Regions from separate parts of the Pseudomonas sp. DCA-1 genome, predicted to be linked through region 3. Evidence: predicted binding sites of a transcription regulator. Region 3 holds the regulator's gene; each other region holds the start of a gene.
The links. The regulator sigma-54, encoded in region 3, starts transcription at its own class of promoters, with help from an activator protein. The targets are predictions, from matches to a motif close to ANTGGCATNNANNTTGCTNT.
Positions count from the first base shown of each region.

Region 1 (7,513 bases), 2.9 Mb from region 3:
TGTCACACCCCAGATGGCCCTTGCCATGGCGCTCGAGCAGTTCGCTGAAGGTGCGGATACCCTCCACCCGCACCAACCCGTACAGCTCCTGCCGGGTGTAGGCAAAATGCTCGCACAGGCTCTTGTCCACCGCCACACCGCGGGCCGTCAGTTCGTGCTCGAAGACCTGCTTGAGCAGGGCCGCGCAACCGCCGCAGCCGGTTGCGGCCTTGGTGCAGCCCTTGACCGCAGCGAGGTCGCTGCAGCCACTGTCGATCGCGGCGCACACCGCCCCCTTGCTGACGTTGTGGCAGGAGCAGATGGTCGCACTGTCGGGCAGCGCATCGGCGCCCAGGGCCGGCGCACCACCGCCTTGTGGCAAGATCAGCGCTGCCGGGTCGGCCGGCAGGGCGATGCCGTTCTGGGCGTACTGCAACAGGGTGTCGTAATAGCTGTTGTCGCCGACCAGCACCGCGCCGAGCACGTGCTTGCCGCTGGCATCCACCACCAAACGGCGGTAAGCGCTGTTGGCTTCATCGATGAAGCGATAGCTGCGCGCGCCCGGCGTGGCACCGTGGGCATCGCCGATCGAACCGACATCCACACCCAGCAGCTTGAGCTTGGTCGACATGTCGGCGCCGGTGAACGCCACCGCCGCCTCGCCCATCAGCAGCCCAGCCAAGTTGCGCGCCATGCTGTAGCCCGGGGCGACCAGGCCGAACACGCTGCCGTTCCACGAGGCGCACTCGCCAATGGCGAAGATGCGTGGGTCGCTGCTGCGGCAGTGGTTGTCGATGACCACGCCACCGCGCGCCGCAATGTCCAGGCCGCAGCCCCGGCCCAGTGCATCCTGTGGGCGGATACCGGCGGAGAACACGATCAGGTCGGTTTCCAGGTGCTCACCGCCGTCGAAGTTCATGCGGTAGCGGTAGGTTTCACCGGCACTGACCGACTGGGTGGCGCGCGACAGGTGCACCCCCACACCCAGCGCTTCGATCTGCGCCTTCAACGCGGCACCGCCCTCGCCGTCCAGCTGCACCGGCATCAGCCGTGGGGCGAATTCCACCACGTGGGCTTCCAGCCCCAGCGACTTGAGGGCGTTGGCCGCTTCCAGGCCAAGCAGGCCACCGCCGACCACCACCCCTCGGCGGGCACCGGCTGCGGCAGCACGAATGCCATCGAGGTCGTCCAGGGTGCGGTAGACCAGGCGGGCATTGCCGCTGGAGCCTTCGATTGGCGGCACAAAGGGATAGGAGCCGGTGGCCAGCACCAGTTGGTCGTAGCCATAGCGACCTTCGACAGTGACGACTTCGCGGCGCTCACGGTCGATCTCCAGCACGGCTTCACCCAGGTGCAGGTGCACGCCATTGGCGTCATAGAAATCGTGCTCACACAGGGCCAGGGTTTCGGCACAGCTGCCACCGAAGTATTCGGACAGGTGCACGCGGTCATACGCGCGTTGGCGCTCTTCGCCAAATACCCGCACCTCGAAGCGCTGCAGGGCGCCGCGACTGACCAGTTGTTCGACGCAATGGTGGCCGACCATGCCGTTGCCGACGATGACCAGTCGCTCTCGTTGCCCGCTGCTCGCTGTTGCCTTCATAAGCCGATCCTCGATCAAAAAAAAAGCGCCTGGAGCCGAAGCTCCAGGCGCCTTTGCCTGTATTCATCACGGTGGGGGGCCCGGGTTGATCGCCGTTGATCAGTGGGCTTTGTTGTATTCGAGGTTAAGCAGGGAGCGTGCCAATCGGGTTGTCTGGGTTGCCTGTGCCGGCCTCTTCGCGGGTAAACCCGCTCCTACACTGGCCTCCACTGGTTCACCCGCGAAGGGGTCAGCCCATCCAATGCACATTCCAAGGGCACAACACCCCATTTTGGAGCACTTCAGTACACATCGCGCCGATAACGCCCGGCCTTGCTCAAGCCTTCGACATACACCGCCGCCGCCGCCGCATCCATCCGGCCATGCTCGGCGACGATTACCCGCAACGCCGCATCCACATCCCTGGCCATACGCTGCGCATCGCCACACACATAGAAATACGCCCCCGCCTGCAGCCACTGCCACAGCTGCGCACCCTGCTCGAGCATGCGCTGCTGCACATAGATCTTCTCGACCTGGTCCCGCGAGAACGCCGTGTCCAGCCGCAGGTGCCCCGCCGCCTGCCAGGCCTGCAACTGCTCCTGGTAATAGAAGTCGGTCGCTGCGTACTGCTCACCGAAGAACAGCCAGTTGTCACCTTTTGCCCCCCGTGCCTCTCGCTCCTCGAGGAACGCACGAAACGGTGCAATGCCAGTACCAGGGCCCACCATGATCACCGGCACGCTGTCGTCCTCGGGCAAGCGGAAGTGCTTCGACACCTGCGGGAAGATCGCCACTTTCTGCACCTGCGCACGGTCGGCAAGGTAGCTTGAGCACACGCCTTTACGTTCGCCATAACGCACCGTCGACACCGTCAGATGCACCTGGCCTGGGTGCGCCAGTGGGCTGGAGCTGATCGAATAGAGCCGCGGCTGCAATGGCTTGAGCAGTTCCAGCCAGCTAGCCAGCGGCAACTGCTGGGGGAAGGCGCGCAGCACATCGACCAACTGCCGGCCCCACAGCCAATCTTGCAGCTCGGCCTTGCATTCAGGCTGCAGCAACCGCTGCAGGTCAGGCGCATTGCTGGCAAATGCCTGCAGTTGTTGCGCAGTGACCTTGGCAATTTCCAGATGTGCTTGCAGGGCTTCGGCCAATGGCATGGCGCAATGACCTTTAAGCTCGACCATCGCCTGGCCATCGAGCTGCATCAGCGTCAGCAGTTCTTCTACCAGGACCGGGCAGTTGCGCGGCCATACGCCCAGGGCATCGCCGGCAGCGTAACTGAAGCCGCTGCCGCTCAGGTCGAAGACCAGCTGGCGGGTTTCCTTGCTGGCGCCGGGGCCATTGAGCAGGCGATTTTCCAGTACGGTGGCCATCCAGGGTTGCTGCTTGCTGAAGGCCGATACGGGTGCAGGTTCACTCGCCGGAGGTGGCGCCGCGGCAGTGCCCAGTGCAGGTAATAACGCTTCGAGCCAACTGGCAAAGGCTTCGTCGAAGTCTGGCTCGCAGTCCACCCGTTGCAGCAGGCGCTGCCCTCCCAGCTCGGCCAGGCGCTGGTCGAGCTTGCGGCCAAAACCGCAGAACTGGTCGTAACTGGAGTCGCCCAAGGCCAGTACGGCATAGGGTAGCCCGGCGCAGTGGGCGCCCTCCTCGCCCTGCAAGGCCTGCCAGAATGCCGCGCCGCTGTCGGGCGCGTCGCCATCGCCAAAGGTGCTGGCGATCAACACCACACTGGCAACACCCTGCAGTTGGCTTGGGCTGACCGCCTCCAGGCAGCTGAGTTGCACGTTCAGACCGGCATCGCGCAGGCGCGCGGCACAGCGTTCGGCCAGTTGCTCACCATTGCCGGTCTGCGAGGCCCACAGCACCTGATGCCATGGCGCGGCCTGTGCTGCGATGGGTGCAGTTGCAGGCTGGGCGAACAGCCCGGCCAGCAAGCCGTCGACAAACAAACGACGGTTGGCAGCCAGCGGCGCACTGGCCGGCAGGCGGGGTACGCCCTCAGCGCGGGCCTGGTCCAGGCCCAGCAGGAACCCTTGCAGGTAATGACGCTCTTCTTCGGCCAGCACCGGAACCGGCAGGGTGTGCAGACCAAGCAGACGGGACAGGGTGGCGGTTGGCATGCGGACAGGCTCTACAGTGGCAGTGTTCAGATCAAGGGCGTCGATGCGCTCGCCTGCGACCCGCTCCAGGGCTACGGCGCAGTGTTTGAAGGCAGGCTGCAGCGACAGCGGGTCGACCGCATCGCAGGTCGCGGCATTGATCGCCAATTGCTCGCCGATCAGGTCGTTCCAGTGAAACGGCGCAAAGCAGTTGCCCGGCATGACCCGGTCACTGATGCGCGCCGGCAGCACGGCTTGACCCCGACGCGAACGAACGGCCACCTGGTCCTTTTCAGCAACACCCAGCCGGGCAGCATCCTCGGGGTGAATCTCAAGGTAGGGGCCGGGCTCCAGCTTGTTCAGTGCCGGCACCTTGCCGGTCTTGGTCAACGTGTGCCATTGGTGCTGCACACGGCCAGTGTTCAGCACCATGGGGTAGTCATCGTCCGGCAATTCCGCTGCCGGTAACCAGGGCCGCGCAAAGAAGCGCGCCTTGCCACTGGCGGTGGGGAAAGCCAGTGCCGGCCGCCCACCTTGGGCATCGAGCAGGAGCGCCTGGCTGCTGCCGTCGTTGAGGTAGCGCAGCGGGCTGCGCTGCTGTTGGCTGCCCGGCGCACAGGGCCACTGGCGCGGCTGCGTACGCAATTCGGCATAGCCGATACCGCGCAGGTCATAACCGGTCACAGGGTTGTGGAAGCGGCGTATTTCCTCATACACCGCTTCGGCATTGGGGTAGTCGAAGGCGTCCGCATAGCCCATGGCACACGCCACGCGGGCAATGATCTGCCAGTCCGGCAAACTTTGCCCGGGCGGCTCGACAGCGCGTGGCATAAGGGTCATGTTGCGCTCGCTGTTGATCATCACACCCTCGCCTTCGGCCCACAGCGCGGCCGGCAGCAGGATGTCGGCGTAGCGATTGGTTTCGGTGTCGAGGAAGGCGTCCTGGGTAATGACCAGTTCGGCCTTGCGCAGGCCGTCGATCACTTGCTGGCGGTTGGCGACACTGGCCACCGGGTTGCTGCAGATGACCCAGCAGGCTTTCACTTCACCGGTTTTCATCTGCCCGAACAGCGCCACCGTACCCTCGCCGCCCTCGCTGCGCAGGCTGCCGGGTGGAAGTTGCCATTGTCGTTCGACGAATGCGCGGTCATCTTCCACCAACGCTGAGCGCTGGCCTGGCAAGCCAGGGCCCATGTAGCCCATGTCGCGGCCGCCCATGGCATTGGGCTGGCCGGTCAGCGAGAACGGGCCGCTACCGGGGCGGCAGATAGCCCCCGTGGCCAAGTGCAGGTTACAGATGGCGTTGCTGTGCCAGGTGCCGTGAATGCTCTGGTTCAAGCCCATGGTCCAACAGCTCATCCAGTTGCTGGCGCTACCGATCCATTCGGCGGCCTTGATGATATCGGCCTCGGCCAGCCCGGTGATGGCGGCTACGCGCTCGGGGGTGTAGTCGTCGAGGAAGGCCGGCAGTTCGTCCCAGCCTTCGGTGTAGCGGGCAATGAAGTCGGGGTTGGTGTGGCCGTTGCGATGCAGCAGGTGCAAGAGGCCGTTGAGCAAGGCCATGTCGCTGCCGGGACGCACCTGCAGAAACAGGTCGGCCTTGTCGGCCGTGGCGCTGCGCCGCGGGTCGACGACGATCATCCTGGCGCCGGCCTTGACCCGGTCAAGCAGGCGCAGGAACAGGATCGGGTGGCAGTCAGCCATATTGGCGCCGATCACCAGAAATACCTCGGCGTGCTCGAAGTCCTGGTAACTGCCAGGTGGGCCATCGGCGCCAAGCGACAGCTTGTAGCCACTGCTGGCGCTGGCCATGCACAGGCGCGAGTTGGACTCGATGTGGCGCGTACGGATAAAGCCCTTGGCCAGCTTGTTGGCCAGGTACTGGGCCTCCAGCGACATTTGCCCGGACACGTACAGCGCCATGGCATCCGGGCCGTGCTGGTCGATGATGCCGCGCAGACGCTCGGCGGTGGCAGCGATGGCCTGGTCCATGCTGGTGCGCACTGGCGGCTGGCTGCGTTGCTGGCGCACGTAGGCATCGGCCATGCGCCCGCTGGCACTCAGTGGCAGGTGTGCGGTGAGGCCTTTGGTGCATAGGCGGCCAAAGTTGCTCGGGTGCAGCTTGTCGCCGCTGATCTTGCCGACCTTGCCATCGGCAACGCTCATGACGATGCCGCAGCCCACGCCGCAGTAGGGGCAGACGCTGCGTACTTCGCTGTTGGCCATGGGCGGGCTCCTGTGAAAACGCAAAAAGGCGCCGGCTGCCCCGGCATGCTGATGCACGCGGGGCAACACGGCGCCTTTGTCGTGAAGTGGTGAGGGCTGTCGACGTTGATAGCCCGGGATGAGGGTAAATCAGCAATTTATGGGCCAGCTATACCAGCCATTTCGCGGGCATGCCCGCTCCCACAGGGATATCGCAAGGCCTGAGGGCGGCGCCGTACCTATGGAAGCAGGCACGCCCGCGAAGAGGCCTGCACAGGCTACGCACCATGCGGTGGCAAGCCGGTACCCGCTGGCGCTATGCTGGGGCAATTTCCAGCATGAGCAACTACCCTCCCCCCATGTCCCAGGTGATCCTCAAGACCCCCACCCAGCTCGACCTGATGCGCCGCGCCGGCCAGCTACTGACCCAGGTGTTCGCCGAACTCGACAGCTTCATCCGCCCCGGAGTGACCACGATGCAGATCAACGACCGCGCCGAGGCGTTCATCGTCGATACGCTTAAGGCACGGCCTGCAAGCAAAGGCCAGTACGGTTTCCCTTACTCGCTCAATACGTCGGTGGACCACGTGGTATGCCACGGCATCCCCAAGGTCGATGAGGTACTCCAAGGAAGGCTCGATCATCAACGTCGACATCACTCTGGAACAGGGCGGCTACATTGCCGATTCGTCGAAGATGTATGGCATCGGCAAGATCAGCGATGAAGCCCGGCGCCTGGTCGACACCACCTATGACGCGTTATGGAAAGGCATCGAGCAGGTGCGCCCTGGGGCAACGCTGGGCGATATCGGCCATGCCGTGCAGGCACATGCCGAGGCGGCGGGTTACAGCGTGGTGCGCGAGTATTGCGGGCACGGTATTGGCCAGCAGATGCATGAAGCGCCAGAGGTGCTGCACATTGGCCAACGTGGCATGGGCATGAAACTGAAACCGGGCATGGTGTTTACCATCGAGCCGATGATCAACCAGGGTGGGCGTGGGACGCGCACGCTGAAGGATGGCTGGACGGTGATTACCCGTGACCACAGCCTGTCGGCGCAGTGGGAGCATACCGTGGCGGTGACTGAGGGTGGGTATGAGGTGCTGACATTGCGGGAGGAGGAACGTCGTGGCTGAAGCTGCGGCAAACGCTTGCAGGTATGAGTACAAAATTCAGGCACAAAAAAAAGCGACCCTAGGGTCGCTTTCTTTGTTACTTCCGGGTGTTCAGTGGGCCCTGGAAGTGGAATATGGCGCAGCGGACGGGACTCGAACCCGCGACCCCCGGCGTGACAGGCCGGTATTCTAACCGACTGAACTACCGCTGCGCTATACATCGAGTGGTGGGTGATGACGGGATCGAACCGCCGACCCTCTGCTTGTAAGGCAGATGCTCTCCCGGCTGAGCTAATCACCCATGTCTCTCGGTGTGGCGCGCATTCTACGGGCGACTTGGCGCTCTGGCAAGCACTTATCGAAGTTTTTTCACACTTCGGTCAAACACCAAAAATCAGGCACAAAAAAAGCGACCCTAAGGTCGCTTTCTTTGTTACTTCCGGGTGTTCAGTGGGCCCTGGAAGTGGAATATGGCGCAGCGGACGGGACTCGAACCCGCGACCCCCGGCGTGACAGGCCGGTATTCTAA
Region 1 covers NZ_CP169881.1:4,393,098-4,400,610, forward strand. The annotation lists gene nirB (nitrite reductase large subunit NirB) at 1-1,582, opposite strand, end outside; gene ACE4QZ_RS20740 (molybdopterin-dependent oxidoreductase) at 1,864-5,889, opposite strand; partial or broken gene map (type I methionyl aminopeptidase) at 6,207-7,005, shown strand; tRNA gene ACE4QZ_RS20750 (tRNA-Asp) at 7,120-7,196, opposite strand; tRNA gene ACE4QZ_RS20755 (tRNA-Val) at 7,210-7,285, opposite strand; tRNA gene ACE4QZ_RS20760 (tRNA-Asp) at 7,456-7,513, opposite strand, start outside.
Region 1: a site for sigma-54 is predicted at 1,708-1,727, ahead of nirB (nitrite reductase large subunit NirB). Genes of this name have one in related genera too.

Region 2 (7,513 bases), 500 kb from region 3:
TGTGGAGAAGGTGCTGGCCGAAGTGTCGCCGTCGTCCGAGTCGGTATCGGCCGGTGTGATCGATGCCGAGGTGCAGGACAAGGCGGTGTTGATGCGGGTGCTGACCGTCGACGATTCGTCGGTGGCGCGCAAACAGGTCAGCCGTTGCCTGCAGACCGTCGGGGTCGAGGTGGTGGCGCTCAATGATGGTCGTCAGGCGCTGAACTACCTGCGTCAGCTGGTGGATGAGGGCAAAAAGCCTGAAGAAGAGTTCCTGATGATGATCTCGGACATTGAAATGCCGGAAATGGACGGCTATACGCTAACGGCGGAGATTCGCAGCGATCCGCGCATGCAAAAGTTGCACATCTGCCTGCATACTTCGCTTTCCGGGGTGTTCAACCAGGCAATGGTCAAGAAGGTCGGCGCCGATGACTTCCTGGCCAAGTTCAAGCCGGACGACCTGGCCCAACGGGTGGTCGACCGGATCAAGGCAGCGCATTGAAGCAGCCGGGGGGCATGCCCCCGGCACCAGTGATTGAAAAGAGGCGGCAGTAGTGTCTACGGGTAATTTGGATTTCGAACAGTTCCGGGTCTTCCTGGAGAAAGCCTGTGGCATCCTGCTTGGCGAGAATAAGCAGTACCTGGTTTCCAGCCGTCTCAACAAGCTGATGGAACAACAGGGCATCAAGAGCCTGGGTGAGCTGGTGCAGCGCATTCAGGCCCAGCCGCGCGGCGGCTTGCGCGAGCAGGTGGTCGATGCCATGACCACCAATGAGACCCTGTGGTTTCGCGACACCTATCCGTTCGAAGTGCTGAAGAACAAGGTGATCCCCGAGTTCATCCGCAACAACCCCGGCCAGCGACTGCGCATGTGGTCGGCGGCCTGTTCGTCGGGGCAGGAGCCGTATTCCATCTCGATGGCAATCGACGAGTTCGAGCGCAGCAACCTCGGCCAGTTGAAGATGGGGGCGCAGATCGTCGCCACCGACCTCTCCGGCACCATGCTGACCAACTGCAAGACTGGCGAATATGACAGCCTGGCGATTGCCCGCGGCTTGTCCCAAGAGCGCTTGCAGCGCTACTTCGACCCCAAGGGGCCGGGGCGCTGGGCGGTCAAGCCAGCGATTCGCAGCCGTGTCGAGTTCCGCTCGTTCAACTTGCTCGACAGCTATGCCAGTCTGGGCAAGTTCGACATCGTGTTCTGCCGCAATGTGCTGATCTATTTCTCGGCGCAGGTGAAGAAGGACATCCTGCTGCGCATTCACAGTACCCTCAAGCCAGGAGGCTACCTGTTCCTCGGCGCCTCGGAAGCGCTGAACGGCTTGCCGGACCATTACCAGATGGTGCAGTGCAGCCCGGGGATCATCTACCAGGCCAAGTAAGCAAAAAGGCCGGCATCGAGAGATGCCGGCCTTTTTGTTTGCCCTGTCTTCGTAGGAGCGGGTTTACCCGCGAAGAGGCCGGCCCTGGTGGCCAATTTCCACCCGCCGTTCACCGTTGCGGCCGCTACCGTATTCGCGGGTAAACCCGCTCCTACACCGGATCGGTGGTGGACACACACCGGAGGTTGGGCGCAGCCCGCCGTGTAGGAGCGGGTTCACCCGCGAAAGGACCGGGCCTGCTGGCCATTTACCACCCGCCGTTCACCGTTGCTGCCGCTACCGTATTCGCGGGTAAACCCGCTCCTACACAGATTGGTGGTGGGCACACATCGGAGGTTGGACACTGCCCGCCGTAGGAGCGGGTTTACCCGCGAAGAGGCCGGCCCTGCTGGCCAATCCCCACCTGCTGTGCACCGTTGCTGCCGCTACCGTATTCGCGGGTAAACCCGCTCCTACACAGATCGGTGGTGGACACACATCGGAGGTTGGACGCAGCCCGCCGTAGGAGCGGGTTTACCCGCGAAGAGGCCGGCCCAGCTGGCCAATCCCCACCTGCCGTTCACCGTTGTCGCCGCTACCGTATTCGCGGGTAAACCCGCTCCTACACAGATTGGTGGTGGGCACACATCGGAGGTTGGACACTGTCCGCCGTAGGAGCGGGTTTACCCGCGAAGAGGCCGGCCCAGCTGGCCAATCCAATCCCCACCCGCTGTGCACCGTTGCTGCCGCTACCGTATTCGCGGGTAAACCCGCTCCTACACAGATCGGTGGTGGACACACATCGGAGGTTGGACGCAGCCCGCCGTAGGAGCGGGTTTACCCGCGAAGAGGCCGGCCCAGCTGGCCGATCTCCACCTGCCGTTCACCGTTGTCGCCGCTACCGTATTCGCGGGTAAACCCGCTCCTACACAGATCGGTGGTGGACACACATCGGAGGTTGGACGCAGCCCGCTGTAGGAGCGGGTTTACCCGCGAAGAGGCCGGCCCAGCTGGCCAATCTCCACCCGCCGTTCACCGTTGTCGCCGCTACCGTATTCGCGGGTAAACCCGCTCCTACACAGATCGGTGGTGGACACACATCGGAGGTTGGAGCCGGGCCGCTGTAGGAGCGGGTTTACCCGCGAAGAGGCCCGCCTAGGAAAACACTGACGTCAATTTTTTGTTTTGCCGCTTTTGCCGCCTATCAATTGCCGCTTTTGTCACCTCAGGCGGAAGGCCTTTGCCGCTTTTCTGGCATCAATCTGATAGTACTCTCCCGGTAAACCCCATAAATACGGGCTTTTCGGTGGTTGGCACAGCCCTTGCTATACCTTGCTCAACGAAATTCCGGTCAACCTCTAAAGGTTTCCCTGACATGAGCATCAGCTTCGACAAAGCGCTTGGTATTCACGAAAAGGCTCTGGGCTTCCGCGCCCAGCGCGCTGAAGTGCTGGCCAACAACATTGCCAACGCCGACACGCCCAACTACAAGGCGCGTGACATGGACTTCGCCTCGGTGCTCGCAGCCGAAAGCGACAAGCAGCAGAGCGGCGGCCGCTTCAGTCTTGACCGTACCAACAGCAGGCACATCGAGGCTGAAGGCCTGGCCATGGCCGATGAAACCCTCAAGTACCGCACGCCGCTGCAGCCGTCGATCGACCAGAACACCGTGGATGCGCAGATCGAGCAATCGAACTACACGGAAAACGCGATTGGCTTCCAGGCCAGCTTCACCTTGCTCAACAGTAAATTCAAAGGGCTGGTTTCCGCCCTGCGGGGAGAATGACCATGTCCCTTTCCAGTGTCTTCAACATTGCCGGTAGCGGCATGAGCGCACAGAACACGCGTCTGAACACCGTGGCGTCCAACATCGCCAACGCCGAGACCGTGTCTTCGAGCATCGACCAGACGTACCGCGCCCGCCACCCGGTGTTCGCCACCACCTTCCAGAACGCCCAGGCCGGCAGCAGCCAGTCGCTGTTCGAAGACCAGGGCGAGGCAGGGCAGGGCGTGCAGGTAAAAGGCATCGTCGAAGACCAGAGCACCCTGGAAGCACGCTACGAGCCGAACCACCCGGCGGCGAACAAGGACGGCTACGTCTACTACCCGAACGTCAACGTGGTCGAGGAGATGGCCGACATGATCTCCGCCAGCCGCGCGTTTCAGACCAACGCCGAACTGATGAACACGGCCAAGAGCATGATGCAGAAAGTGCTGACCCTTGGGCAGTGATAGGAAGCCGACATGACCACCACCAATTCCACTACAGACGTCGGCAGCGCGTACCTGACCTCGCTGCAGAAGCAGACGTCCAAGACTGACAGCTCTACCGGTGCCGCCGGCAGTGCGCTGGGCAAGGACGCGTTCCTGCAGTTGCTGGTTACCCAGATGCAGAACCAGAACCCGCTCGACCCGCAGGAAAATGGCGAGTTCGTGGCCCAGTTGGCGCAGTTCAGCAGCCTGGAAAGCATGCAGTCGCTGAACGACGCAGTGACCTACATCGCGGCCGGGCTGCAATCTTCCCAGGCCTTGCAGGCCTCCTCGCTGGTCGGGCGCAATGTCATTGTCCAGACCGACAAGGCCGTGGTCGATACCAGCAAGGACATGAAGGGCTCGGTCAACCTGACGTCGTCCAGTACCTCCACCTCGGTGGGGATCTACGACAAGGACGACAAGCTGGTGCGCACCATCGAGCTCGGTACCCAGAAGGGTGGCAGCATCGACTTTACCTGGGATGGCCTGAACGATGACGGTGAAGTCGCGGCCGCCGGGACCTACACCTTCAAGGCTACTGCCTCGATCGATGGCAAGGCCACGGCCATGACCACCAACCTGCCGGCTTCGGTTACCAGTGTGACCATGGGTACCAACGGTTCGGAGATGACGCTCAACCTGGCCGGGCTGGGCAGTGTTGCGCTTTCCAAAATCCAAAGCATCGGCATCTAGGGCCTGAGCAAAACGACAGGAGTTACACATGTCTTTCAATATCGGCCTTAGCGGCCTCTATGCAGCAAACAAGGCCCTGAACGTTACTGGCAACAACATTGCCAACGTTGCCACCACCGGCTTCAAGTCGTCGCGTGCCGAGTTCGCCGACCAGTACTCCAACTCCATTCGCGGCACTAGCGCGGGCAAGACCGTGATCGGCACCGGGGTAAAGACCGCCGCGGTTTCGCAGCTGTTCACGCCAGGTAATATCAACGCCACCGGCCAGGCGCTGGACATGGCTATTGATGGCAACGGCTTCTTTGCCCTGAACGACAACGGCTCGAAGATCTACACCCGTGCGGGCGCCTTCTACAGCGACAAGGCCGGTTATGTGGTGAATGCTTCGGGTGCCAACCTGCAGGGTTATGCGGTCGGCGAGGACGGCAAGATCATCCAGGGCATCCTGACTGACCTGCAGATCGATACTTCCAACCTGACGCCGAAGCCGACCAGCCTCATCACCGAGAAGATCAACCTGAACTCGGCCGCGACCTCCCCGTCGGTAACGCCATTTGATCCCACCAACGCCAGTTCCTACAACTTCACGTTCAATACTCCGGTGTACGACAGCCAGGGTAATGAACACCAGATGAATCAGTACTTCATCAAGGACGACGCGACCAATACCTGGTCCATGCACACCACTATCGATGGCCGCAACCCGGCCAATCCGGCTTCCACCGCGCCGCTGGTCAACGCTGTGCCGTTCAAGTCCGATGGTACGCTGGACAAGGACGCAATGATCGCGGGTGATGTCCCGGGCGGCCTGAGCATTGGCGAAGACAAGATCTTCCAGCTCAACGACTGGATCCCGGCGCAGAAAAACGCCGCCGGAGAGTGGTCGGCCAATGGCGCCATCGCCAACGCGGACGGTGTGAAGCTGGACATGCTGGGTGCCACCCAATACAACGCGTCCTCCGCAGAAATTGCAAAAACCCAGGATGGCTTCGCCACTGGTGAGCTGTCGGGGCTGAGCATCGACCAGAACGGCTACCTGTTTGCCAGCTTCACCAATGGCAAGGACAAGGTGATCGGCCAGGTGGCGATTGCCAACTTCGCCAACCTGCAGGGCCTGACGCCGATTGGCGGTACCAACTGGAAAGAGTCCTACGCCTCGGGCGTACCGGTAATCGGTGCCCCGGACACCGGTACCCTCGGCCAGATTTCTGGCGGTGCGCTGGAAGACTCCAACGTCGACCTGACCGGCGAGCTGGTCAACCTGATCAAGGCGCAGAGCAACTACCAGGCCAATGCCAAGACCATTTCCACTGAAAGCACCATCATGCAGACCATCATTCAGATGACCTGATGATTGTTTTTGCTGTGGTGTCTGTAATTGGGGTCGCAACGCGGCCCCAAGAACTTGAAGGTTCGTGCTAATGAAGCGGCTGTCATTATTGGCCTTGTTCCCCTTGCTGGTGCTGGTTCTGCCGGCCCCTGCCGCCCCCGCCCCGTTCTATCAATGGCAAAGTCTGGTCACCGGCCGCTACCTGTGCTCGGCCCACAACCCGGGCAAAGGCTGGGTGCGCCATTCCGGCCCCTACAACAACGCCGCCTGCCGCGCCCATTGAGCAAGCCCTTGCCGCAGGCGGCAAACATCCGCCGACAAACTGACGGTTATTGCCCCTCGCCACGCTGAAAGCCCCGTAAACCGGGTGTTTCAGACTTGGTTCGATTATTGCTTTGAACCACCCAGTGACAGCGCGGTAACTGCGCGCAGAGGAGAAACTGTGGACAAGTTGCTTTATGTGGCCATGACCGGCGCCAGCCAGAACGCGCTGGCGCAGAAGGCCCACGCCAACAACCTGGCGAACATTTCTACCAACGGTTTTCAGCGCGATCTGGAGCAGGCCCGTTCGATGCCGGTGTTCGGCGACAGCTTTCCGGCGCGCGCCTTCGCCATGACCGAGCGCCCGGCCACCGACTTCAGTGAAGGCCCGCTGGTCGAAACCGGCCGCGACCTTGACGTGGCGGTGACCGGCAAAGGCTTTATTGCCGTGCAGGCGCCGGACGGCAGCGAAGCCTATGTGCGTACCGGTAGCCTGAACATCGATGCCCTCGGTGTGCTGCGTGCCGGCAATGGCATGCCAGTGATCGGCAACGGTGGCCCGATCGCCATCCCGCCGGAGCAGAAAGTGGAAGTGGGTGCCGACGGCACCATCAGCATCCGCTCCATGGGTGAAGACCCGCGGGTGATGGCCGAGGTCGATCGCATCAAACTGGTCAACCCGGACACCAAAGGCCTGACGAAGGGCCTGGACGGTCTGATCCATACCACTTCCGGCCAGCCGGCCGATGCAGACGTCAATGTGCGGGTGGTGGCTGGCTTCGTGGAAGGCAGCAATGTCAACGCTGTCGAGGAAATGACCTCGGTGCTGGCGCTGTCCCGCCAGTTCGAACTGCACGTCAAGATGATGAACACGGCCAAGGAAGGCGACGAAGCCATGGCTCGGGTTTTGCAAATCGGCTAATCACTTTTGAACGGGTGCCGTAAAACAGGCGCACGAGGAGAACTTACATGCTTCCGGCTCTTTGGGTCGCTAAAACCGGCCTGTCCGCCCAGGACACCAACCTGACGGTCATTTCCAACAACCTGGCCAACGTCTCGACCACCGGCTTCAAGCGTGACCGCGCCGAATTTGCCGACCTGCTCTATCAGATCAAACGCCAGCCTGGCGCCCAGTCGACCCAGGACAGCGAGCTGCCCTCGGGCCTGCAGGTCGGTACCGGTGTGCGTATTGTGGGCACCCAGAAGAGCTTTGTTGCCGGCAGCCTGCAAACCACCGAAAACCCGTTGGACATGGCAGTCAACGGCCGTGGTTTCTTCCAGATCCTGCAGCCGGACGGCACCGTGTCGTACACCCGTGACGGTACCTTCCACCTGAACTCCGATGGCCAGATCGTCACCGCCAACGGCTACGCCCTGGAGCCTGCCATTGTCGTGCCTAACGACGCGCAGACCTTCACCGTTGGCCAGGACGGCACCGTGTCGATCACCACCGCCGGCAACCCGGCTGCACAGGTGATCGGCAACATCCAGACCGCCGATTTCATCAACCCGACCGGCCTGCAGGCGATCGGCGACAACCTGTTCCTTGAGACCGCCGCCAGTGGCGCACCTCAGGTCGGCACCCCAGGCCTGAACGGTTTTGGCACCACCCTGCAGCAGACGCTGGAGAACT
Region 2 covers NZ_CP169881.1:1,975,382-1,982,894, forward strand. The annotation lists gene ACE4QZ_RS09480 (chemotaxis protein CheV) at 1-484, shown strand, start outside; gene cheR (protein-glutamate O-methyltransferase CheR) at 537-1,364, shown strand; gene flgB (flagellar basal body rod protein FlgB) at 2,719-3,129, shown strand; gene flgC (flagellar basal body rod protein FlgC) at 3,132-3,575, shown strand; gene flgD (flagellar hook assembly protein FlgD) at 3,588-4,289, shown strand; gene flgE (flagellar hook protein FlgE) at 4,318-5,640, shown strand; gene ACE4QZ_RS09510 (hypothetical protein) at 5,711-5,902, shown strand; gene flgF (flagellar basal-body rod protein FlgF) at 6,062-6,802, shown strand; gene flgG (flagellar basal-body rod protein FlgG) at 6,850-7,513, shown strand, end outside.
Region 2: a site for sigma-54 is predicted at 2,653-2,672, ahead of flgB (flagellar basal body rod protein FlgB). Genes of this name have one in related genera too.

Region 3 (7,513 bases):
GCTGGGGCGTGACCATCCAGTACCAGGCGCAGAAGGACCTGGTAATTCTCACCGACCGCGCCAAGGTCGAGAACGAAGGCAACACCACCGAAGGCGAAAAGATCGTCTACAACACCCAGACCCAGGTGGCGACCGCCGGTCGCGGTAGCAACGTGACAACACCACGTCAGCGTATCGACATGGTGATCCAGCCCAAGAAGAAGGCCGAGTAAATGGCAACCCTCAAAGCCCAGCACCTGGCAAAGAGCTACAAGGGGCGGCATGTAGTACGTGATGTCAGCCTGTCGATCGACAGCGGCCAGATCGTCGGCCTGCTCGGCCCCAACGGCGCCGGCAAGACCACTTGCTTCTACATGATTGTCGGGCTGGTCCAGGCCGAACAGGGCCGAGTACTGATCGACAACCTCGATGTGAGCCACCAGCCCATGCACGGCCGCGCCCGCGCCGGCATCGGCTACCTGCCGCAGGAGGCCTCGATCTTCCGCAAGCTGTCGGTAGCCGACAACATCATGGCCATCCTCGAGACCCGCAAGGATCTCGACCGGGACGGCCGCCGCAAAGAGCTGGAAAGCCTGCTGCAGGAGTTCCACATCAGCCACATCCGCGACAACCTCGGCATGAGCCTGTCCGGTGGCGAACGCCGCCGCGTCGAGATTGCCCGCGCCCTGGCGACAGCGCCCAAGTTCATCCTGCTGGACGAACCGTTCGCCGGTGTCGACCCGATTTCGGTTGGCGACATCAAGCAGATCATCCACCACCTCAAGGCCAAGGGTATCGGTGTACTGATTACCGACCACAACGTGCGTGAAACGCTGGATATCTGCGAAACCGCTTACATCGTCAACGATGGCCGACTGATCGCTGAAGGCGACGCAGAAACCATCCTGGCAAACGATCTGGTCAAAGAAGTTTACCTGGGCCATGAGTTCCGCCTCTGACCCGGCAAGCGCCTGAAGTACTGGCTAACAGCCGTGAGACTGCGGGTAAAGTTGTTACGGTACTCTAGGCAAACGCTACAATTTAAGGCATAAAACTTGCTTGATCTGGCGCTCCGGCGCCCTCGTGTAGTGGATGGCGCATGCGCGCCGGCGAACAAGGTATTAAGCCCCTGCCATGAAACCATCGCTCGTCCTAAAAATGGGCCAGCAACTGACGATGACTCCTCAGTTGCAACAGGCCATCCGCCTGCTCCAGCTCTCAACCCTGGACCTCCAACAGGAAATCCAGGAAGCGCTGGAGTCGAACCCGATGCTCGAACGTCAGGAAGACGGCGAAGACTTCGACAACAGCGACCCGATGGCCGACAACGCCGAGAACAAGCCGGCCGCCGAAGTTCAGGACAACAGCTTCCAGGAAAGCGCCGTCAGCGCCGACAACCTGGAAGACGGTGAGTGGAGCGAGCGCATCCCCAACGAGCTCCCGGTCGATACCGCCTGGGAAGACATCTACCAGACCAGCGCCAGCAGCCTGCCGAGCAACGATGACGACGAGTGGGACTTCACCACACGCACATCGGCCGGCGAGAGCCTGCAAAGCCACCTGCTGTGGCAGTTGAACCTGGCGCCGATGTCCGACACCGACCGCTTGATTGCCGTCACCCTGATCGACAGCATCAACGGGCAGGGCTACCTGGAAGACACCCTCGAAGAAATCTGCGCCGGTTTCGACCCGGAGCTGGATATCGAGCTGGACGAGGTCGAAGCAGTACTGCACCGCATCCAGCAGTTCGAGCCGGCTGGCGTCGGTGCTCGCAACCTCGGCGAATGCCTGTTGCTGCAACTGCGCCAACTGCCCGCTACAACCCCGTGGATGACCGAAGCCAAGCGTCTGGTCACCGATTTCATCGACCTGCTCGGCAGCCGTGACTACAGCCAGCTGATGCGGCGGATGAAAATCAAGGAAGACGAGCTGCGCCAGGTCATCGAACTGGTGCAAAGCCTTAACCCGCGCCCTGGTTCGCAGATCGAGTCCAGCGAGCCCGAGTACGTGGTGCCCGACGTCATCGTGCGCAAGGACAGCGACCGTTGGCTGGTAGAGCTGAACCAGGAAGCCATCCCACGCCTGCGCGTCAACCCGCAGTACGCCGGCTTCGTGCGACGTGCCGACACCAGCGCCGACAACACCTTCATGCGCAACCAGCTACAGGAAGCGCGCTGGTTCATCAAGAGCCTGCAAAGCCGTAACGAAACCCTGATGAAGGTGGCCACGCAGATCGTCGAGCACCAGCGCGGCTTCCTCGACCACGGCGACGAAGCGATGAAGCCGTTGGTACTGCATGACATTGCCGAAGCAGTAGGCATGCACGAATCGACCATCTCGCGGGTTACCACGCAGAAATACATGCACACCCCGCGCGGTATCTACGAACTGAAATACTTTTTCTCCAGCCATGTCAGCACCTCCGAAGGCGGAGAATGCTCGTCCACGGCGATCCGCGCGATCATCAAGAAACTGGTTGCGGCGGAAAATCAGAAAAAGCCATTGAGTGACAGCAAGATCGCTGGTTTACTGGAGGCACAAGGCATCCAGGTAGCCCGTCGCACCGTCGCCAAGTACCGCGAGTCCCTCGGCATCGCACCGTCGAGCGAACGCAAGCGACTGATGTAGCCCCTGAGATGAGCCACAGCGTTTTCGTGGCAGGTGCAAGACCTGCCTCTTTATGCACGGGCAACAAAGGAGAAGCTGTATGCAAGTCAATATCAGTGGACAGCATGTAGAAGTCACCCAGCCACTGCGCGATTACGTGCTTGAAAAGCTCGCCCGCGTGGAGAGTCACTTCGACAAGATCACCAACGTGCAGGTAATCATGAAAGTCGAGAAGCTTCAGCAGAAGGTCGAGGCGACCCTGCAGATTCCCGGCGGCGAAGTGGTAGCCAACGCCGAACACGAAGACATGTATGCAGCGATCGATGCCTTGGCCGACAAGCTCGACCGCCAACTGAAAAAACACAAGGAAAAACAGCAAAGCCTGCTGCAAGGTGCAGCTGCCCGCTGATCCCCCTCATCCATGATCCGACTTGAAACCATCCTGACCCCCGGCCGTTCCCTCGTGAACGTGCCGGGCGGCAGCAAGAAGCGCGCCCTGGAAAAGGTCGCCACTGTCATCGCCGACCAAGTGCCAGAACTGGAGATGCAGGACGTCTTCGAAAAACTGGTAGCCCGGGAAAAGCTCGGCTCTACCGGATTCGGCAATGGCATCGCCATCCCGCACTGCCGCCTTGAAGGATGCTCAGCTCCAGTCAGCGCTCTGCTGCACCTGGAAGCCCCTATTGATTACGACGCCATCGATGGCGCGCCAGTGGACCTGCTGTTTGTGCTGCTGGTGCCCGAAGCGGCCACCGATGCCCATCTTGAGCTATTGCGTCAGATCGCCAGCATGCTCGATCGCAAGGAGGTTCGTGATCGGCTGCGCGCGGCCACCAGCAATGAGGCTCTGTTCCAGGTTGTCCTGGACGTACAGAACGAGCACTGAACATGCGCCTGATCATCGTCAGCGGCCGGTCCGGCTCCGGCAAGAGCACCGCCCTCGATGTCCTGGAAGACAGCGGTTTTTATTGCATCGACAATCTGCCCGCTGGGCTGCTGCCGCAGTTGGCGGAAAATGCACTGATCAACACCGATTTGCTGCAGCCCAAGGTGGCGGTGTCAATCGATGCGCGCAACCTGCCCAGCCACCTGATACGCTTCCCTGAACTGCTTGAAGAAGCCCGCGCCCGGCACATCCAGTGCGACGTGTTGTACCTGGATGCCGATGAAGAGGTCCTTCTCAAACGTTTCTCGGAAACCCGCCGGCGACACCCTCTGACCAACGCCAACCGCTCGCTCGCGGAAGCGATTCGCGTGGAAAGCGAGTTGTTGGGACCCATTGCCGACCTGGCCGACCTGAAGATCGACACCACCAACCTGAACCTGTACCAGTTGCGTGACTCGATCAAGCTGCGCCTGCTCAACCAGCCCGAGCCTGGCACAGCGTTTCTGGTCGAGTCGTTCGGTTTCAAGCGGGGAATGCCGGTTGACGCCGACCTGGTTTTTGACGTGCGCTGCCTGCCCAACCCCTACTGGAAGCCAGAACTGCGTGAGCACTCGGGCCTCGATCAACCCGTGATCGACTACCTGGCTGCACAAGCGGATGTCGAAGACATGTACAACGACATCTCCAGCTACCTGCTCAAATGGTTGCCCCGCTTCGCTGCCAGCAACCGCGCCTACGTAACCATCGCCATCGGCTGCACTGGCGGCCATCACCGTTCGGTGTACATCACCGAGCGCCTTGGTCGACAGCTGCAGCAAACCCTGAAAAACGTCCAGGTCCGCCATCGCGACCTCTAGCCCAAGGATCCGCCCCACGATGCCCGCCCGCGAAATCACCATCATCAACAAGCTGGGTCTGCATGCCCGGGCGGCAGCCAAGTTCGTCGGGGTGGCCGGCCGCTTCCCCTGCCAGGTACGGGTTGGCCGCGCCCCGGACAAGCTGGTGGATGGCAAGAGCATCATGGCGGTGATGATGCTGGCAGCAGGCAAAGGCACCCAGGTGCACCTGCATACCGAGGGCGAGCAGGACAGCGACGCCATGGACGCACTGGTCGAGCTGATCAACAACTTCTTTGACGAAGGCGAATAGACCTCGCACACCTGCGCTTGCACAATGTCAGGACATCGCGGCATCCATCACCATCATCAGACAGAAGCCTGTACACAGCCTAAAGCTCGCCAAGAGCGCATACCGGTCCGACTCACTTCAGGGCTTCGAGGTAGCGACGCTCGACTTCCACCCAGTCAATGACGTTGTAGAAGGCACCGATGTATTCCGGGCGACGATTCTGGTACTTGAGGTAGTACGCGTGTTCCCACACGTCCAGGCCCAGGATCGGCACATTGCCGTGCATCAGCGGGCTGTCCTGGTTGCCGCTGCTCTCCACCACCAACATTTTTTGCGGCGTTACGCTGAGCCAGGCCCAACCGCTGCCGAAGCGGGTCAACGCGGCTTTGGTGAAACCCTCCTTGAAAGCCTCGAAACCGCCAAGTTGGGCAGTGACAGCTTGCGCCAGCAGACCCACGGGCTCGCCACCGCCCTGAGGTGACATGACAGTCCAGAACAGGCCGTGGTTGGCGTGCCCGCCGCCGTGGTTGGTCACAGCGCCACGCAGGTCTTCCGGCAGTTGCTTGACGGCAGCGATCAGTTTTTCCACCGGCCATTCGGCCCACTTGGTACCTTCAACGGCGGCATTGAGCCCGTTGACATAAGTCTGGTGATGCTTGGTGTGGTGGATTTCCATTGTCTGGGCATCAATGTGTGGCTCCAGCGCGTCGTAGGCGTATGGCAATGCAGGCAAGGTATGGTGCATGTCAGTGAATTCCGTAGGCATGGGTTCTGGGCGGTGACGCAGTGTCAGATACCCCCGGCGGTGAGCTTTTCCGGGTCCAGCAGCGCTTCAAGCTGATCGCGGGACAGATCGGTGTGCTCCAGCGCCACATCAATGATTGGGCGCCCCTGCTTGTAGGCGGTCTTGGCGATTTCGGCGGCCTTGAGGTAACCGATGATCGGATTCAACGCAGTGACCAGGATCGGGTTGCGCGCGAGGGCTTCCTTGAGTTTGTCTTCGTTGACCTTGAAGCTGGCGATGGCTTTGTCGGCCAGCAAGCGGCTGACATTGGCCATCAGCTCGATGCTTTCCAGCAGGTTGCGAGCGATCACCGGCAGCATCACGTTCAGCTCGAAGTTACCGGCCTGGCCCGCGACGGCGATGGTCGCGTCGTTGCCAATCACTTGGGCGGCGACCATGGCAGTGGCCTCCGGGATCACCGGGTTGACCTTGCCTGGCATGATCGAAGAGCCCGGCTGCAGAGCTTGCAGCTCGATTTCGCCCAAACCGGCCAGCGGGCCGGAGTTCATCCAGCGCAGATCGTTGGCGATCTTCATCAGCGCCACGGCGGTGGTCTTGAGCTGGCCAGACAAAGCCACGGCCGTGTCCTGCGAGCCGATCAGGGCGAACAGGTTCTGGCCGGGCGTAAACTCGATCTTGGTCAGGCCACTGAGCTGGCGAGCGAAACCGACAGCGAACTGCGGATGGGCATTGATGCCGGTACCCACGGCGGTTCCGCCCTGGGCCAGCGCCTGCAAGTGCGGCAGCATCGCTTCGATGTGCGCCTTGGCAGCATTGATCTGCGCAGCCCAGCCATCCAGCACTTGGCTCATGCGCACCGGCATCGCGTCCATCAGGTGAGTACGACCGGTCTTCACGTACTGATGTACTTGTGCCGACTTGACCTCGATCACCTGCACCAAGTGCGTCAGGGCTGGCAGCAACTGCTCGTGCAGGGCCAGCGCAGCGCTGACGTGGATGGTGGTCGGGATGATGTCATTGCTGCTCTGGCCACAGTTGACGTGGTCATTGGCATTGACCGCCTCACCCAGTACATGGGAAGCCAGGGTGGCGATAACCTCGTTGGCGTTCATGTTCGAACTGGTGCCAGAGCCGGTCTGGAACACATCGACAGGGAAGTGCTGGATGAAATCCTCGGCCAGCAGTCGCTCAACCGCCTTGACGATAGCCTGACCCTGCCCGGCAGAAAGTTGCGCCAGTTCGACGTTGGCCTTGGCCGCAGCGGCCTTGGCCAGCAACAAGGCACGAATGAACTGTGCCGGCATACGCTGGCCGCTGATCGGGAAGTTGTCGACCGCGCGCTGGGTCTGGGCGCCGTAAAGGGCCTGAACCGGCACCTGCAGCTCACCCATGCTGTCACGCTCGATACGGGTATCACTCATCATCAAATCCTTGCATCAGTTCATCGGGAGAAATCGAAGGCAGCAGGCGGCAATTGGCCAACTGCAAGGCGTAGGGCTGCCAGCGCTGGTTCTGTTCCTGACGGTCGAGGTTGCGCAGGTCCAACAGAGGACGCCATGCCTGATCCAGGCACAGGCAACGCCAATGCCAAGGCAGCATGCGATCACAGGCGGTATCCAGCAGCAGGCGAAACGCTGTCAGCGCCACCGTCCAAGACGAGGTTTCGGTGCAGCACACCAGATAGCGGCCTTCGGCCAGGTAATGCTCGATCAGGCGCGGCTCGTCGGGCTCGAGCGCACAGCGAATACGCCGGCTGAGCCAGCGCCAGTTTTCCAGGTAGGGCAGTTCGCGGAGGACGGGTTTCATGAACATCATCGCCGAGTTAACGGATAATGATATTGATTATTAAATGACAACCATAATCATTACAAGAGGGGATGATGAAACAAAAAACCCGGCGCAAGGGCCGGGTCTTAGGATTTGCAGAAAAAGTTTAGAGCCTGTAGCAGCCCGTTCGCGGGCTAACGATCAGCTACCAGCAACGGTCATGCGCTCAATCAGCACCGAGCCCGTATGGATATTGCTGCGGGTTTCAAGATCGCTGCCAATCGCGACAATCTGCTGGAACATGTCTTTCATGTTTCCGGCGATGGTGACTTCCTGCACGGCATGCTGGATCTCGCCATTTTCGACCCAGAACCCCGCCGCACCACGGGAATAGTCCCCCG
Region 3 covers NZ_CP169881.1:1,477,859-1,485,371, reverse strand. The annotation lists gene lptA (lipopolysaccharide transport periplasmic protein LptA) at 1-212, shown strand, start outside; gene lptB (LPS export ABC transporter ATP-binding protein) at 213-938, shown strand; gene ACE4QZ_RS07165 (RNA polymerase factor sigma-54) at 1,114-2,607, shown strand; gene hpf (ribosome hibernation-promoting factor, HPF/YfiA family) at 2,687-2,995, shown strand; gene ptsN (PTS IIA-like nitrogen regulatory protein PtsN) at 3,008-3,472, shown strand; gene rapZ (RNase adapter RapZ) at 3,475-4,329, shown strand; gene ACE4QZ_RS07145 (HPr family phosphocarrier protein) at 4,349-4,621, shown strand; gene ACE4QZ_RS07140 (superoxide dismutase) at 4,734-5,345, opposite strand; gene ACE4QZ_RS07135 (class II fumarate hydratase) at 5,390-6,766, opposite strand; gene ACE4QZ_RS07130 (hypothetical protein) at 6,759-7,160, opposite strand; gene pmbA (metalloprotease PmbA) at 7,314-7,513, opposite strand, start outside.